2 regions of the Actinoplanes sp. CA-142083 genome follow, and region 2 is predicted to be linked to the other one. Evidence: riboswitches for the same ligand, from Rfam matches in the RefSeq annotation. Region 2 holds a riboswitch; the other holds the start of a gene.
The links. Region 2 has a riboswitch for cyclic di-AMP ahead of ACQPZX_RS09875 (C40 family peptidase). Riboswitches for the same ligand answer to the same signal wherever they lie in the genome.
Positions count from the first base shown of each region.

Region 1: it holds a riboswitch for cyclic di-AMP, as region 2 does, so the genes downstream of both, ACQPZX_RS03215 (transglycosylase family protein) here and ACQPZX_RS09875 (C40 family peptidase) in region 2, are expected to answer to the same signal.

Region 1 covers NZ_CP192076.1:682,026-687,695, reverse strand. The annotation lists gene ACQPZX_RS03230 (GNAT family N-acetyltransferase) at 1-379, opposite strand, end outside; gene ACQPZX_RS03225 (TetR/AcrR family transcriptional regulator) at 500-1,138, shown strand; gene ACQPZX_RS03220 (saccharopine dehydrogenase family protein) at 1,135-2,361, opposite strand; cyclic di-AMP (ydaO/yuaA leader) riboswitch at 2,587-2,745, shown strand; gene ACQPZX_RS03215 (transglycosylase family protein) at 2,747-3,442, shown strand; gene ACQPZX_RS03210 (cysteine hydrolase family protein) at 3,559-4,194, shown strand; gene ACQPZX_RS03205 (YybH family protein) at 4,476-4,841, opposite strand; gene ACQPZX_RS03200 (LysR family transcriptional regulator) at 4,912-5,670, shown strand, end outside.
Region 2 covers NZ_CP192076.1:2,061,102-2,066,771, forward strand. The annotation lists gene leuS (leucine--tRNA ligase) at 1-1,230, shown strand, start outside; gene ACQPZX_RS09875 (C40 family peptidase) at 1,288-2,103, opposite strand; cyclic di-AMP (ydaO/yuaA leader) riboswitch at 2,110-2,241, opposite strand; gene ACQPZX_RS09880 (MurT ligase domain-containing protein) at 2,678-3,901, shown strand; gene ACQPZX_RS09885 (type 1 glutamine amidotransferase) at 3,932-4,645, shown strand; gene ACQPZX_RS09890 (TVP38/TMEM64 family protein) at 4,682-5,416, shown strand.

The sequences.
Region 1 (5,670 bases), 1.4 Mb from region 2:
TTCCGGCGTACGAGGAAAGCAGTGAGAGTGACCCCGACGCGAGCCCGCGGTGACGATGGCGCGCGCCCACCAGATAGCCCAGTTCGGCCTCTTTGAGGCCGGCGTCGATGCCGAAGAGCAGGACCTCGCCGACCGGACGGCCGCCGCGCTCGGTGATCGCGAGCTGAATGCGCTGACCGCTGATGCGGCCCTGATGGGCGCGTTTGAGGTAGGCGACGCCGGCCTCGGTGTCGAAGGGCGAGGGCATCGGCGTCCAGCGGGCGATGTCGGGATCGTCGAGGAGGCCGATCAGGTCGCCGAGATCGTCGGAGCGCCACTCGCGCAGGACTATGCCGTCGCCCGTCAGCGTGATCGGGAAGGGAAGACGGGTGGCGGCCACGCCTTGATCCTGCCCGAATGAACCCGGTTCAAGCCAGTCCGTCATGATGCCACCCCTCGATCAATCGACGATGCCCGAGGTGTGCGTCGCGCGGCTCGGCGTGGGCCTACCGTTGATCTCGTGGACGAGCGGACTGCGTTGGTGACGCGGCGGGGCGAGAACTACGGCGGGCGTTCCCGCCAGGAGCGCGCGACGGATCGGCGCGACCGGATCCTCGCGTCGGCGCTGCACCTGTTCGGGACGCACGACTACGACGACGTCACGGTCGCGGAGGTCTGCGCCGGCGCGAAGGTCTCGAAAAGGTACTTCTACGAGCATTTCGTCGACCGGGAGGATCTGGTGCGGGCGCTGCACCGGCAGCAGAACGAATGGCTGCTCGCCGGCGTCTCGGCGGCCACGCCGGATGCGCCGGGCAGTCTCGAGGAGATGCTGCGTCCGGCGGTGCGGCGCCTGCTGGGGATGCTGCAGGCAAACCCGGAGCGGGCGCAGGTCATCTACATCAACGCGCCGCGCATGGAGACGCGGCGGCGTGGCGTCCTTCGCGAGGACGCACAATTCCTGGCGGGCATGTTGCGGCGGGTGGGTGGTCGCCCTACCACCGAGATTCGGTACGAGCGGATGCTGCTCGCCCTGGTCGCGGGGCTGAGTGAGGTCATCATCGACTGGCTGTCGCGCGGCATGACGGACGACGTCGACGCTCTGGCGGACCATTTGACCGATTTCTGCACGGCCGTGCTGGGCCGCTTGGAACGCTCTTAGCTTTTACCCGCGGTGATCTCCACTCCGGCGCCGCGCAGGCGGGCCACCAGGGCGTCGCCCAAGGCGGTGGCGGGGGTCAGGACGCCGCCCTCGGAGGCGGGCAGCGCGTCGCGGTCGTGGGCGAGGGCCAGCGCCGACTCGCCGAGCATGACGGCGGTGGCCGCGTAGCCGGGGTCGCCCTTGGCCCGGAACCGGGCCGTGTAGCGCGCGCCGGACGTCGTGGTGGCGAACAGGTCCATCGTGAAGTGGCCGCTCTCACGGGACTCCGCGCTCGGGCCCTCGCCCGGTTTGGGCAGGATCCGGTCGAGGACGTAGCGGGTCGGCGGCAGCGACAGGCCGACCATCAGCGCGCCGAGGCCGAGCCGGGTGCCGTGAGCCATCACCGGGGAGAGCGGGGAGGAGCCGACGCTCATCGCCTCGCGGTAACGGAACGCCCGGCCGTACTCCCAGCCGCGCAGCGCGTTGCTCCGGCGCACCACCCGGGTGTTGTAGGAGGCCATGAAGAACGGCGCGAGCGTGCCGCGCAGCCGAGGGTGCACGGCCGGACCCGAGACGACGGCCGTGTCGTCCTGGCGGCCGAGGTCGGGCTCGGCGGATCGGTCGGGGCTCAGCGAGTACGGGCTGGCGGCGACCCGGCGCAGCTTGCGGTCGTTCTTGACCACGTCGAGCTGGTGCCGCATCGAGTCGATCGTGCCGCCGCTGATCCCGCCGCGCAGGCTGGTGACGACCAGCGTGGTGTCGGTGAGCTCGCCGGCGCCGCCGGCCTTGGCCTGCTGGGCGAGCACGTGCACGCCGATGTCGGACGGAATCGAGTCGAAGCCGCAGGAGTGCACGATGCGGGCGCCGGTCGAGCGGGCCAGCTCGTGGTTGTCGTCGATGCTCTCCCGGGCGAACAGCACCTCCCCGGTGAGGTCGACGTAGTCGGTGCCGGCGGCGGCGCAGGCCCGGACGAGCGGTTTGCCGTATTTCGCATATGGCCCGACGGTGGTGACGACGACCCGCGTCGCCGCGGCGATCCGCTCGAGGGCCGCGACGTCGGCGGCATCGGCCACGAGAATCGGCCAGTCGACGCCGAGACGCTGCTTGACCTGGGCGATCTTGACCTCGGAGCGGCCCGCGAGAGCGACCCGCGTGCCGGCTGGAGCGTGCTCGGCCAGATACTGCGCCACCAACGCTCCGACGAAGCCGGATGCGCCGTGGACGACGATGTCGTGATCGCTCATGGCAGCCGATTCTGCACCAGGTTTCGAGCAGCAGCCGGACAAGTTACCGATCAGTAATGCCAGAACCGCATCAATCGGTTATTCTCGACATAAAGCAAGATCAAATAGGGCAATAGCTGAGAACAACGTCACCATTCACGCTTCGAGCTTGGGCGATTTCGCGGAGCCGTGGTTACCGTCGGCCGGTCCCGCGATGCGGGCACCGCGGGTGGAACGCCGAGTCCCTGCCACCGCCCGCCGGACATCGAACTCGTGGCAGGGAGCGGGGGACCCAACGTTCCTCGGCGCGCGGTGCGCGCGCCTCGGGGTGAAGCCGCACGATGGCGGCCGGGCACCTCAGCCCGAACCCGACAGCTGACCTCGTAGGCGTGGAGGGTTCTCTGTCATGGCACAGATCCGCAAGCATGCCCGCACGTCGCGGGCGCGCAAGCACGCCCGTTTCGCGCTGGGCCTCACGGCCATCGGCGTGGCGGGCACGGCCGCCCTGCTCGGCCCCGCTTCCCCCGCACAGGCGTCCAGTGTGAACTGGGACGCGATCGCGCAGTGCGAGTCGGGCGGCAACTGGAGCATCAACACCGGCAACGGCTTCTACGGCGGGCTGCAGTTCACCCGCGGCACGTGGAAGGCCTACGGCGGCACGAAGTACGCCAGCACCGCGAACAAGGCGAGCAAGGCGGAGCAGATCCGCATCGCCGAGAAGGTGCTGGACGGCCAGGGCATCGGCGCGTGGCCGGTGTGCGGCAAGAAGGCCGGCTCGTCGAAGCACTACAAGGGCACCAACACGAGCGGCTCCAAGTCGACGACTTCGTCGCACAAGTCGAAGTCCACGCACAAGTCGAAGTCGACCACGCACAAGGCCACCAAGAAGGCCACCAAGAAGTCGACTTCGTCGCACAAGGTGACCCGCGCCACGACCGCGAAGGCCACCGGCAAGACCTACGTCGTCCGCTCCGGCGACACGCTGTCGGCAATCGCCACCCGCAACCACATCGCGGGCGGCTGGCACACCCTCTACCAGCTGAACGGCAACACCATCAGCAACCCGAACCTGATCTTCCCCGGTCAGCGGATCGCGCTCTGATCCACCCCTAGCGATCCGGCCGCTCATCCCCCAGGGCGGCCGGATCGCATCCCCACCGCCGGCGGCGAACGCATCGTCGAGGGCCGCCCTGGCCGCGTTTGTGCCACAGTGGCGGCATGGCCACCGACCCCCATCTCGAACCGCACTGGGACAGCGCGGCGCTGATCACCATCGACATGCAGCGCGACTTCCTTTCCGACGGTCCCTTCGGGTTGGCGGGCACGACCGAGATCCTCCCCAACCTCACCAAGCTCACCGAGGCCTTCCGGGCAACCGGACGCCCGATCGTCCACGTTGTCCGCCTCTATCCGGCCGACGGCCAGGACGTCGACCGCGTGCGGCGCACACTCGTGCAGAGCGGCGCGGAATTCGCCCGCCCCGGCACACCCGGCCGCCTGCTGGCGCCGGGCCTGGCACCCACCGACGACCTGGACGACGAGGCCCTTCTCCGCGGCGAGCCGCAGCAGTTGGGACCCGCCGAATACGCGCTCTACAAGCCGCGTTGGGGCGCCTTCTATCGCACGCGGCTCGAGGAACTCCTCGCCGCGCACAACGTCGACACCCTCGTCTTCGCCGGCTGCAACCTGCCGAACTGCCCCCGAGCCAGCATCATCGAGGCCCACGAGCGCGACTACCGCGTCGTGCTGGTAACCGACGCCGTGTCACAGGCCAGCGACCAGGGTTTCCGCGAGATCGCCGGCCTGGGCACCGTGCTCCGCACCACCACCGAGATCATCACGCCCACGGCTTGACACCGCTCGATACGTCTCGGCCAAGCGGCGGGACCGAGCCGGTGCGCAGCCAAGCGGCAGGACCGAGGCGGTGCAGCCGAGCGATGCGCGGCCAGGCGATGCGCGGCCAGGCGATGCGCGGCCAGGCGATGCGCGGCCAGGCGATGCGCGGCCAGGCGATGCGCGGCCAGGCGATGCGCGGCCAGGCGATGCGCGGCCAGGCGATGCGCGGCCAGGCGATGCGCGGCCGAGCGGCGCGGGCGATGCGGGGCCGGAAGGGCTCGGCCAGGTGGCCGGGCCGGTCAGGGTTTGGGGGTTGCGAACTCGGGCTGGTCGAGGACTCGCAGCCAAGTGCCGTCGGGCTGGCGGCGGACCACCTGGGCTCGGGCGCCGGCGCCGTCCTTGGGTGGGGTCGAGGTGAGGGCGAGGTCGCCGCTGATCAGGGTCGGCAGCGGCTGCTCCGGCTCGAAGGAGGGCATGTGGGGCAGCGCCTCCTCCCAGAGCTTCTGGATCGCTGCCCGGCCGACCGTCTGCTGGCCTGGCGGGTAGGCCATCACCGCATCTTCCTCATAGAGCTGGGCCAGGCCCTCCGCATCCTTCGCGTTGGCGCGCTCGACGAACAGGCGGGTCAGGTCTTCTGGCTTGCGAGCCTTTTCGCGTTCGGTCATGACTCCACCCTCGTCCGGTGGGGGACAGAAGTCCAACGCATAGTTTTTCTGCGAACTAGAATCTGTGGTTATGGAACTGCGGCAGCTCGAGTACTTCGTGGCGGTGGCTGAGGAGGCCGGGTTCACTCGGGCCGCCCAGCGTGTGCACATCAGCCAGTCGGGTGTAAGTGCGCAGGTCAAGGCGCTGGAAAGCGAGCTGGCGGCCGAGCTCTTCGACCGGTCGGGGCGGGTTGCGCGGCTCACCGAGGCGGGGCGGGTGGCGCTCGGGTACGCCAAGGTCGCGCTGAACGCCGCCGCCGAACTGCGTCAGGCGATCGACGAGGTGAAGGGGCTCGTCCGCGGCCATCTGACGATCGGGATGGTTACCGGGTGCGAGATCACTCCCCTGTTCGCCGCGCTGGCCGCCTTTCACCGTGAGCACCCGGGGATCGAGCTCGAGCTGCTCGAGGACGACTCGCGGATGCTCGTCAACTCCGTGCGGACCGGCTTGGCGGACGTCGCCCTCGTCGGGGTGGCCGGCTCGCCGCCCGAGCACCTGTCCGCGCAGGTGATTGCCAGCGAAGGACTTGTCGCGCTGGTCCCGCCCGACCATCCACAGGCGAGCGAACGCGGGCTGCCGCTGATGGAGCTGATGGCCTACTCTCTTGTCACCCTTCCCGAGGGGACCGGCATCCGCGCCGCCTTTGATGAGGCATGCGTGTCGGCGAGCCTGATACCCGACGTGGTGCTGGTCGCGTCGGCGCCCGCGGCGGTCGCTGACATGGCGGCTCGCGGGCTGGGCGTCGCGGTGCTGAGCGAGTCGATGGGAAAGCTGCACCCCGGGCTCGTG
Region 2 (5,670 bases):
TCGATGCTGCCGGTCGTGCTGCCCGATGTCGACGACTTCTCGCCGCGCACCTTCGACCCGGAGGACGCGGACAGCGAGCCGGAGACGCCGCTGTCGCGCAAGAAGGACTGGGTCGAGGTCGAGCTGGACCTGGGTGACGGGCCGAAGCAGTACACCCGCGAGACCAACACCATGCCGCAATGGGCCGGCTCCTGCTGGTACGAGCTGCGCTACCTGGACCCGCGCAACGACAAGGCACTGGTGGACCCGGACAACGAGGCGTACTGGATGGGTCCGTCCCGCGACGGCGACTCCGGCGGCGTCGACCTGTACGTCGGCGGCGTCGAGCACGCGGTGCTGCACCTGCTGTACGCCCGCTTCTGGCACAAGGTGCTGTACGACCTGGGCCACGTCTCGTCGTTCGAGCCGTTCCGGAAGCTGTTCAACCAGGGGTACATCCAGGCGTACGCGTTCCAGGACGACCGCGGGTTCTATGTCCCCGCCGAAGAGGTGGAGGAGCGGGACGGGCAGTACTTCTACGAGGGCGTCCCCGTGACGCGAAGCTACGGCAAAATGGGCAAATCGCTGAAGAACGTCGTGACTCCCGACGAGATGTGCGAGCAGTACGGCGCCGACACGTTCCGGGTGTACGAGATGGCGATGGGCCCGCTGGACGTCTCGCGGCCCTGGGAGACCCGTGCCGTTATCGGCTCGCAGCGGTTCCTGCAGCGGGTCTGGCGCCTGGTGGTCGACGAGGAGAGCGGTGCGATCCGGGTCAGTGACGCGGCTCTGGATGCGAAAACCCGCAAGCATCTGCACCGGACGATCGCCGGCGTCCGCGAGGACCTGGACGAGCTGCGGTTCAACACGGCGATCGCCAAGCTGATCGAGCTGACCAACACGCTGACCCCGCTGCCGGTCGTGTCGCGCGAGGCGGTCGAGCCGCTGGTGCTGATGGTGTCGCCGTTCGCGCCGCACCTGGCCGAGGAACTGTGGAGCAAGCTGGGCCACTCCGGCACGCTGGCCTATGCGGACTTCCCGGTGGCCGACCCGGCGCAGCTGAAGGCCGAGTCGATCACGTACCCGGTGCAGGTGAACGGGAAGGTGCGCGGCCGTGTCTCGGTCTCGCCGGAGGCCGACGAGGCTTTCGTCCGGTCAGCCGCACTGGCTTCGGTCGAAGAGGCTCTGGCCGGGCGTACGCCCAAGAAGGTCATCGTCGTGCCTGGCCGTCTGGTCAGCGTCGTGGTTTGACGCGTACGGCGAAAGGGGCGCCTCGCGAACCGCGGGGCGCCCCTTTTCGTTGTTGCGTCAGGCGATTCGGCGTACGACGTAGTTGCTGCCGTACATCTTGTGCTTGCCGACCCGCGCGCCGGTGTGCGGGGAGTCGTACATGTACCCGCTCCCGGCGTAGATACCCGCGTGGTAGCCGTACGAGCCCGAGCGGAAGATGATCAGGTCACCGACCTGCTTGCTGCCCTTGCTGACGGCCTTGCCGTACTTCTGCTGCGAGTTCGCCTTGTGCGGCAGCGACTTGCCCACTGCCTTCTTGTAGACGTACTTGGTGAAGCCGGAGCAGTCGAAGCGCTTCGGCCCCGCCGCGGCGAACAGGTACAGCGCCCCGGTGTGGGACTTCGCCTCGGCCAGGATCTTCGCGCCGTTGTTCTGCCGGACCGTGATGCGGATCGACTTCCCGACGTGGGAGTTGTACGCACCGTTGGACAGGTAGACCGCTCGCACGGAGACGCTGGACGCCGGCTTCCAGTACAGGTTGGCGGCGCCGGAGCTGTTGATCTTGGTGGCGGTCTGGTTGACCCACTTGCCACCGCGGTAGGCCTGGAGCTTGACCCACCCGACCTTGATCGCCGCGCCCGTCTTGGGGTTGTAGTACCGGGCGGTGACCCGGATCTGCTGACCCTTGTTGATCGTCCTCGTGCTGACGGAGGTGCCGACTCGAGGAGTGGGCTTGGCGGCCGCCGCCTGGGCAGCGGTCACGACGGGGGTGGCAGCACTCGCCGCCGGCGTCGAGATCAGCTGGCCCGCGCAGAGGCAGAGACCCAGGGACAGTGCGGCGGTTCCGGTGCCGACGGACAGCCGTCGACGCCGGCTCGAACTTTGTTCGTGCACGGTAAGGGAATCCCTCCGGCACGCCTGCGAGGTTAGCTGTCGGGTTCGGGCGGGAAGGTTGCCCGGTCGCCGTGGTGGCCGACTTCACCCCGAGGTTGCCTCGTTGCCCGCCACCGGAGCGGGTGGCGGCGAGGCGGACCGGCTGTCTCTCTCGAGAAGCTGTGGGTCCCCCGTCCCTGCCCCCGTATGCCTTTGTGGTGTTCCGTGGTGCGGTGGCCGCGACGTCCGACCCGGGGCAGGGCTCGGCGTGAGCCTGGTCGTCGCGAGCCGGTCCATTCCGGATCGGCCCAACCTTGCTACCTGAATTTCGGCTTGATCGTCGGTCTTGGGTTGGTCACGCAGCGTGTTTGGCACATTGGTTACTGTCCAGTTTGTTACCTACAGGAGACAAATGCCATTGCGTACGGTGGTGGCGTGATCACCGTACGCCCAAGGTTACGGGTGAAACACAACACACAAAAAGTGCTGGTAACCCTGTGTTCGCTGGCCAGAGGGCTTTCAGTAGACTCCCGGCCGCCGGCAACCGGATGTAACCAATGGGTCGGGTACCCTCGCTCCCGTGACGGACGGCAAGATGCCCCTGCGGGCCAAGGTCGCGACGAGTGTGTCCAAGACCGCGGCGGCGCTATCCAGGGCCGCGGGACGCGGCGACGGCTCGGTCATCGGCGGATGGATCGGCCTCAAGATCGACCCCGACCTGCTGGCTCACCTCGCCTCGGGTCGCGCGGTCGCCCTCATCTCGGGCACCAACGGCAAGACCACCACGACCCGGCTCGCGGCCGCCGCCCTCTCGCACATCGGGCGGGTCGCCACCAACTCGTTCGGCGCCAACATGCCGACCGGGCACACGTCGGCGCTCGCCAAGGCCGGCGTCACCCCGTTCGCCGTCCTCGAGGTCGACGAGCACTACCTGGCCCGGGTCATCGACGCCACCAGGCCGCGCGTGGTCGCCCTGCTCAACCTCTCCCGCGACCAGCTCGACCGGGCCAAGGAGGTGGCGATGATGGCGCAGCTGTGGCGCGACGCCCTCGCCGGCCACCCCGAGGTGCGCGTGGTCGCCAACGCCGACGACCCGATGGTCGTCTGGGCGGCCGAGGGCAGCGGCCAGCAGGTCACCTGGTTCAGCGCCGGGCAGCGCTGGCACGACGACTCGTTCGTCTGCCCGCAGAGCGGCCACCCGATCGAGCGCAACGCCGGCGACTGGTGGTGCGTCGGCTGCCCGCTGCGCCGCCCGCAAGCGCACTGGCGCGTCGAGGACGACGGCGTCGTCGACCCGCGCGGCGACTGGCACCTCGTCAAGCTTCAGCTCCCCGGCCAGGTCAACCTGGGTAACGCCGCCACCGCCCTCGCGGTCGCGGCCGAGTTCGGGGTCCGCCCGATAGAGGCTCTGCCGCACCTCGCCACCGTCGCCTCGGTCGCCGGCCGCTACGCCCAAGTCGACCGGGACGGACGAAACGTCCGTTTGCTCCTCGCGAAAAACCCGGCAAGCTGGCTCGAGGCGTTCGACATGGCCGAGCAGGCACCCACCCTGCTCTCCGTCAACGCCCGGGACCCCGACGGTCTCGACACCTCGTGGCTCTACGACGTGAACTTCGCGCCGTTGCGTGACCGGCCGGTGCTGATCACCGGCGACCGGGCCTATGACCTGGCGGTTCGCCTCGAGGTGAACGGTGTGCCGTTCCGGCACGTTATGAGTTTTGACGAGGCGATCCAGGCAGTACCGCCCGGCCGCCTCGAGGTGATCGCCAATTACACGGCGTTCCAGGACATTCGAGCGGAGTTGGACCGTGTCAACTGAGCTTGCCCGCGGCGGAAAACAGAAGGCAAAATCGTGACTGAGAGCATCCTGCGGATCGTCTGGATTTATCCGGATCTGCTCTCGACGTACGGCGACCGCGGCAATCTGCTCATCCTCGCCCGGCGTGCCGCAATGCGGGGCATTCCGGTCGAAACGTACGAAATCCGCTCGGACCAGGCCATGCCGTCCAGCGCCGACATCTACCTGATCGGCGGCGGCGAGGACGGGCCCCAGGCCCTGGCCGCGCAGCGCCTGATCAGCGACGGCGGCCTGCACCGGGCGGTAAACCAGGGCGCGGCGGTGCTCGCGATCTGCGCGGGTTACCAGCTGTTCGGCCACTCGTTCTTCGCCAAGGGTGCGAAATGCCCCGGCCTGGGGCTGCTCGACCTGCACTCCGACCGCGGCGAGACCCGGGCGGTCGGCGAGATCCGCGGCGACATCGACCCCCGGCTCGGCCTGCCGCCGCTCTCCGGCTTCGAGAACCACGGCGGGCGCACCCACCTCGGCCCCGGGGTGCAGCCGCTGGCACGGGTCACCGCGGGCATCGGCAACGACGGGCAGACCGAGGGTGCATGGCACGGCAAGGTCCTGGGCACGTACTCCCATGGGCCCGCGCTCGCTCGCAACCCAGCTATAGCCGATCTGCTACTGCGTTGGGCCATCGGCGCGGATAGTCTTTCGCCCGTTGACGACACCTGGCCGGAACGGCTCCGCGCCGAAAGGCTCGCTGCGGCGGGCGCATGACCAGCACACGGACAACCAGTTGGGCGGTATGACTGCATGACTGACACCCTGATCGCGCCTTCCCGGGCCCTGGCCACCCACGCTCCTTCGCTGCCGGCGCTGCCCGCGCCGTCAACGATGGGATGGAAGCGCCGCCTGGCCCGGTTCGGCGTCCTGGGCGTCGTCGTCGGCGGACTCGCCACCGCCGCGGCCACCCTCCCGCTGCGCGAGATCGGCGACGCGATCCTGGCCCTCGGCCACGTCGCGCCGGTCGCGATCGCCGTCGTGGGCGGGCTCCTCCTCTCCGTGCTCGTCCCGCGCACCGCCATCACCATCGCGTGCGGCGCCTTGCTGGGTGCGGCCACCGGCGCCGCCACCGCGCTGGCGGCGGCCGTGATCGCCGCCACCGCCACGTACTACGCGGGCCGCTGGGCCGGCCGTGGGGCCCTGCACGCCCGCGCCGGCGGCCGCCTGGCCCGCCTCGACGGCTGGCTCAACCGCCGCGGCCTCTCCGCCGTGCTGCTGGTCCGGTTCCTGCCGCTCGCCCCCTTCGGCCTGATCGGCTACGCCTACGGCACCACGAGCGTCTGCCGCAAGCGCTACCTGTTCGGCACGTTCCTCGCCTCCATCCCGTCGGCCGTCAGCTACGCCGTCATCGGCGCCGCGGTCGCCAACCCCCACGGGCTGAACCCGCTGAGCCTGGCTCCCGCCCTCGTCGGCTTCGCGCTCACCACCACCATCGTGTGGCGCTGGAAGCGCTCGGCCCGCCGCGCCGCCGCCGCTGCCGCCTGAACCCAGCTTCTGGTCACGCCCACCGCGTCACTCGCGGTGGGCGTTTCCTTTTATCCGGTACGCCCGGAGCACAGCACCGTCGTTCAGGCGGCAGTGCGCTCGCCGCGCTGCGTCTGCCTCCCGCATAGGCATGGCCTCCTCGCGCCTGTGAACTCGTGACCCCACCTTGAGGCCTCCTCCAAGGGGAGAGTCAAGCCCCGCGCTGCGCCGTGCCCCGCGCTGCGCCGTGCCCCGCGCTGCGCCGTGCCCCGCGC